Lacibacter sediminis: one gene and its partner. The protein of the gene in region 1 interacts with the protein of each later gene in a pairwise test. Links are inferred from orthologs where the notes say so. Each region holds a gene or a part of one and is shown on either strand. Other genes may lie near its edges.

Evidence for each region.
Region 2: the proteins of H4075_RS01385 (region 1) and def interact in binary tests that used the Escherichia coli proteins (3 or more experiments, as listed by UniProt). The link is inferred for Lacibacter sediminis from one-to-one orthologs.

The regions. Positions count from the first base shown.
Region 1 is NZ_CP060007.1:296,506-299,725, forward strand. The notes cover bases 247-3,129. They hold H4075_RS01385 (aspartate-semialdehyde dehydrogenase), read left to right. Parts: upstream 247-1,134; coding sequence 1,135-2,124; downstream 2,125-3,129. Other genes in these bases: H4075_RS01380 (lamin tail domain-containing protein), read right to left, coding at 247-777; H4075_RS01390 (DUF2461 domain-containing protein), read right to left, coding at 2,223-2,897; H4075_RS01395 (NUMOD4 domain-containing protein), read right to left, coding at 3,005-3,129. Outside these bases: more of H4075_RS01380, read right to left, coding at 1-246; more of H4075_RS01395, read right to left, coding at 3,130-3,220.
Region 2 is NZ_CP060007.1:3,346,076-3,349,177, forward strand. The notes cover bases 270-3,034. They hold def (peptide deformylase), read right to left. Parts: upstream 2,059-3,034; coding sequence 1,480-2,058; downstream 270-1,479. Other genes in these bases: H4075_RS14270 (RluA family pseudouridine synthase), read left to right, coding at 270-1,289; ruvX (Holliday junction resolvase RuvX), read right to left, coding at 2,220-2,630; H4075_RS14285 (UbiA-like polyprenyltransferase), read right to left, coding at 2,736-3,034. Outside these bases: lipoyl(octanoyl) transferase LipB, read right to left, coding at 1-155; more of H4075_RS14270, read left to right, coding at 213-269; more of H4075_RS14285, read right to left, coding at 3,035-3,102. UniProt on the Escherichia coli protein: Removes the formyl group from the N-terminal Met of newly synthesized proteins. Requires at least a dipeptide for an efficient rate of reaction. N-terminal L-methionine is a prerequisite for activity but the enzyme has broad specificity at other positions.

The DNA of each region.
Region 1 (3,220 bases):
GCTGCAATCTTTTACATTGGAAGCAGTAACGGTATAAACTGTTCCCGACTGCAATTGACTATTTACTGTAAGTTGAACGGTATTGAAAAGCGGAGCAAGACAAACTGCTGTAACAGCTGTGCCAATGCCATTGCTAAATTGGTAGTTGGCTGCAGTTGCAGCCGAAACACTATCTAACGATTCATCAAAAGTTAACAGTACAGTGCTGTTATCAATTGCAAAAGCCCTGATCAAAGCAGGAGCTGTTTGATCATTATTAATCCCATCAACTGAATTTTTTATCCCTGGTGTACCGCCTCTTGTATCAATACTTGCACGCCAGTTGTTTGCAGCGCTGCACGGATTTTTTGTATCAACCATTTCCAAAGTCCAGCCACCATCACTCTTCACCGCATTGTTGAACCAACTGAGATTGTATTCTACTGCATGAATAGTTGCACCGCTGTTACTGCGGATGAAAATCGTTTCGCCAGTATTATCCAATGAAGGAAAACTTGTAACAGCAAAAGTGCGGCCATACTGTTGCATGGTTACAGCTGCAGTTGTTCCGCAAATGATGGCACTGCTATCCGGTTGTAATAAAAAGTTAGGCAATGGTCCACTCACTCCATTTGCATCACCCACCCGCCAGTTTTGTAAGTTGATAGCTGATGTGGCAGTGTTGCGTATCTCGATCCATTCAACATTCGGCAACCCGATTTGTGGTGTGGGATCACTCATGATTTCACTGATGACGACGCTGTATTTGTTTTGGGTGAAAGCGTTTGCTTGCAGCATCAACAAACAAACAATTGTTATAAGGAGTTTAGGTTGCAGCATGTACTTAAAAATAACATTAATCAAACGATTGCGTAAATACCTCGATGAAAATTCTAAAAACAATTTGGTGAAACGCTCATTCAGCTTTACTTTTGACCCTCATGATGACAATGAAACATACAAAACGCACAAAGAAACAGTTCCGCAAGGGAAGGTAACATTGTACGTTGTGTTGTAAACATAATAACAGGCCTTCCCGAAACGGAAGGCCTTATTTTTTACCCCCATCTGATGCCCTCGTCTGATGGATTTATTAATCAAACAAAAAAATTCTGTCAGACGAGGGCGTCGGACAGAAACAAAACAAAAAACAAAATGAAAGTTGCAGTAGTTGGCGCTACAGGTCTTGTAGGAACCAAAATGTTACAGGTATTAGCAGAAAGGAATTTCCCGGTTACTGAATTAGTTCCCGTTGCAAGTGAACGTTCCGTTGGTAAAGAAGTTGAGTTCAAGGGAAAGAAATACAAAGTGGTAAGCATGACCGATGCAATAGCTGCCAAACCTGCTGTGGCTTTATTCAGTGCCGGTGGTGGTACTTCAACTGAGTGGGCACCAAAGTTTGCAGAAGCCGGTATTACTGTGATCGATAACTCCAGTGCATGGCGCATGGACCCAACAAAAAAATTAGTAGTGCCTGAAGTAAATGCTGATGTGTTAACTGCAGCAGATAAAGTGATTGCTAACCCTAACTGTTCTACTATTCAGATGGTGGTGGCCTTGCAACCACTGCATAAAAAATACCAGATCAAGCGTGTGGTTGTATCAACGTACCAAAGTGTAACAGGTACTGGCGTAAAAGCCGTTGATCAGTTGTTGAATGAACGTAAAGGTATTGTAGGTGAGATGGCTTATAAATATCCAATTGATCTGAATGTGATTCCCCAGATCGATGTGTTTTTGGAGAATGGGTACACCAAAGAAGAAATGAAAATGGTGAAAGAAACCTGCAAGATCATGGGCGATGATTCCATTCGTGTAACAGCAACAACAGTGCGTATTCCGGTAATGGGTGGTCATAGCGAAAGTGTGAACGTTGAGTTTGCAAATGATTTCGATTTGAACGAAGTAAAAGCATTGCTCAGCTCTGCTCCTGGTATTGTGGTAGTAGATGATCCTGCTACACAACAATACCCAATGCCGATGGATGCACATGAAAAAGATGATGTGTTTGTTGGTCGTTTGCGCAGAGATGAAACACAAGCCAATACATTAAATATGTGGATCGTTAGTGATAACCTGCGCAAAGGTGCGGCAACCAATGCTGTGCAAATTGCAGAATACCTGCAGGGCAAAGGTTTGTTGTAATGGTCGGCACGGCCAGCGGCTGTCAGAACATAAAAAAACTTAACAAAAAAGAGCGCTTCAATTGAAGCGCTCTTTTTATTTCTGGGGAGATACTGTTATTATTCACCTGTATGCAATCCTTCATTCAAAAACTGCAGTAACGGTTGCAGCGTTTCAAAATTGACGCATACTTTTTTTACCAGGTCTTTCGATGTTAGATCAGCATCAGAAAAGTTTTGCATGGCGATCCAGCTTTTCAATTTCAGATATTCAATGGCGGGATTATCAGCTTCATAACCTTTTGGTGGTCGTGCCAATTTCAGATCACCTTCAGTTGACAGATCGCCAAATACCGCTTTGAATTTTTTGTTGCTGATGATCTTCTGAAATTCTTTCCAGTTATAATCAATTTCCTGGCGCACGTTTTTTAAAAAATCAGGTGGCGGTACATATAAACCACCTCCTCCAAACGCAGCACCCGGTTCACAATGAAAGTAGTAGCCGGCTGTCATTCCTTTTTTGCCGTCCTTATTCATGTAGGCGCCCATGTTTGTTTTGTAAGGACTTTTATCTTTACTGAAACGAACATCCCGGTTTATACGGAAGATGCAATCTTTTGCAGCAAGATGTGCAATGGAAGGATCTTTCTTCCCATGCTTTTCTATTACTGTATCAATAAACCCAACAAAATCTGCTTTGGCAGCATCGTAAGATTTTCGATTTGCATCGAACCAGGGCTTATTGTTATTCTTCTTTAAGTCTTTTAAAAATTTGAGTGTGGAAGTTTGCAGCATAAAATAAGGTTGTAGTGAAGATGCAAATTTGCATAACCAAACAATACTATGCTAAAATAGTTCTGTGAAGATGTGAGTAAGTAATCAGAAATCAAATATCTGCAATCTTAAACTGCTCCCCAGTTTTCACCGCTTCTTATTCTGTACAAAGTCATTTCACTTACGCTGTACTTTTTCGCCAGTTGTTTGTAGGTAACATTGCGGTTGGGATCCTGAATGATCTTTTTGATCGTCTTTACCTGCAGCGGAGAAAGCTTCAATCCTTTTTGCGTGCTGCTGCGTTCTTTCTGTAATTTTTTGTAAGCGATCTTTTGAGGGCTTTT
Region 2 (3,102 bases), 3.0 Mb from region 1 along the record:
ATTGGGAATTGGGAATCTGGAATTTCTTCGCTACCGGCTAAAACACGTAAATCACTCTTCACTTTTAAGTTCTGTTGCAACAAACTCTCCTGGTAATCCCAGGCCTGCTTGTAAGGCATGTTCCCCAAATCTTCAAACTGCACCAATTGTGTCATAGCCTGCAAATTTACTTGATTTGAACAGATGAAACACAGAGCTTACTTTTGCGGATTATGATCGACGAAGAATTATTAGAAGAAGACAGTGAATTAGAGAACGGAGATGGCTCGGAAGAGTTGTTTGAAAAGAAGCGTTTTGTGGTAACGCAGGGACAGGAACCGTTGCGTATTGATAAATACCTGATGACCAAGATCCAGGGTGCAACCCGTAACAAAGTGCAACGGGGAATTGAAAATGGTATGGTGCTGGTAAACAACAACACGGTTAAAGCAAACTACAAAGTAAAACCGGGTGATGATATTGTAACGTTTACAGATACAGCACCGGAAGATACCAATCTCAAAGCAGAGGAACTACCACTCAACATTGTATATGAAGACGATTCTGTAATGCTGGTAAACAAAGTGCCCGGTATGGTGATGCATCCCGGCTGCGGTAATTATTCCGGCACATTGGTGAACGGGGCATTGTGGCATTTTCAACAACAGCAACCGAATTTAACAGAAGATGAATTGCCACGCTTTGGCATGGTACATCGTATTGATAAGAATACAAGCGGCCTGGTGATCATGGCAAAAACTGAACAGGCCAGCGTACATTTAGCAAAACAGTTTTTTAATCATACAGTAGAACGGAAGTACGTTGCATTGGTGTGGGGTGATATAAAAGAAGATAGCGGAACAATCACAGGCCATGTAGGTCGTCATCAACGTTTCCGTAAGATCATGGATGTATATCCGGATGGTGAATATGGTAAAGAAGCCATCACTCATTATACTGTACTTGAGCGTTTCGGTTACACCACACTGGTAGAATGTCGATTGGAAACAGGACGTACGCACCAGATACGTGTGCATATGCAGCACATTGGTCATCCTTTATTCAATGATGATACCTATGGCGGAGATCGAATTGTAAAAGGAACTGTTTATACCAAGTACAAACAATTTGTAGATAATTGTTTTACCATTTGTCCACGTCATGCATTGCATGCACAAACATTAGGCTTCACACATCCAAAAACACAAGAACGGATGTTGTTTGAAAGTGAACTGGCAAAAGATATACAGCAGGTAATTGAGAAATGGAGGGTGTATACAAAAGCAAAGAATTTAACGGGAGATGAATAGCCTCATCCCTCTTATCCCTTCTCCTTCAGAGAAGGGACGGTGCTCCATCCAATGCTATAAATTTAGTTCTACCACATCATCACTAATTCTTTAATCGGCATTCATGATGCCGTTGAACAAATCAGGTATTTTGAATAGTGTGGGCTGCGCAATGCAGTTCCCCCTTCAGGGGGCGGAGGGGGTTTAGGTTTTATTTCGGAAACACCATTTTATAATCCACACTCACCTTTCCTCTTGAAATATCATCAAGCTTTCCTTTGATCATTTTTCGTTTCAATGGTTTCAGGTAATCGATAAAGAGTTTTCCTTCAATATGATCATATTCGTGAAGTATCACACGGGCAGTGATACCATCAAACGTATTTACGTGTTCCTTAAAATTTTCATCCATGTAACGGATGGTTACTTCTTCAGCACGATACACATCTTCACGGATCTTGGGAATGCTTAAACAACCTTCGTTATACAACCAATCATCACCCAACAACTCTTCTACCTGTGCATTAATGAAAACCTGTTTGATACCAGGCTTATCAGGATACAGCAACGTTTCTTCTTCATCCATGTTGGCAAACATCTGCGCACTATCCACCACAAACAACCGGATATCACGGTTGATCTGCGGCGCAGCGAGCCCCACACCATTTGACGAATACATGGTTTCCCACATATCTGCAATCAACTTTTCCAACCCGGGGTAGTCGGGAGTAATGTCTTTTGCTGTTTTACGAAGCACATCAAAGCCGTAGGCGACAATAGGAAGAATCATGCGATTTATGATTTATGATGGCGGATTTATGATTTATAACCCGACCTCAATAAAAAAATTAGTTGCAAATATAAGCAAAGCCGATCAAGCGTTCGTAAATCACAAAGTAAGAACCTGTAACTATCAGAGACTCATACATCATAAATCAGACATCTGCCATCCTAAATCCTCTCCAGGTATTCCTGCAGCATAATGGTGGCAGCTATCTCATCCACAAGTTTTTTATCCCTACGCTGACTTTTTTTGAGTCCCATTTCGAGCATGGCATTCTTGGCCATTTTAGAAGTATAGCGTTCATCCACCGTTTCAACAGGAATCTTGGGGAAATTTTTCTTCAGTTGCTCAATGGCACGTTTCACTAACGGCGTGGCATGGGTGTCGCTGTCATCCCAATTGGTGGGCATACCAATAAGAATCAGTTCCACTTGTTCTTTGCTGAAATAATCTTTCAGAAAAGGAATGAAGTTTTTTGTTTCGATGGTTGTTAAACCGGTGGCAATGATCTGGAATGGATCAGTTACCGCAATGCCAGTTCGTTTGCCGCCGTAATCGATGCACATTATTCTTGCCATATTTGGAAGTTGTCATGTCGACGAAAGAGACATCTCTAAAATATTAAACAGCCTGAATTTTATGAGACCTCTCCTTCGTAGACGTGACGTTCTATGTTTAATGCGTTAAATAAATATATCCGTTATCACAAACACCGCAAACACCACGCTTGCAATTCCATTCGCCGTCATAAATGCAATGTTCACTCTACGCAGATCATCTGGTTTTACGATAGAGTGTTGATAAATCAGCATACCGATGAATACTGCAACACCGATCCAATAGAATAATCCAAAATTTCCATATACACCTGCTGCAATTACACAAGCTGCTGAAAGTACATGCAGGAGTTCAGACGCACGCAATGCTTTTGCTTTACCCAACCATGCAGGGATCGATTTCAATTCATATTTCTTATCAAACTCTTCATCCTGCAAAGCATAAATGATATCGAAACCACTCACCCAAAATAAAACTGTAAATGAAAACAAT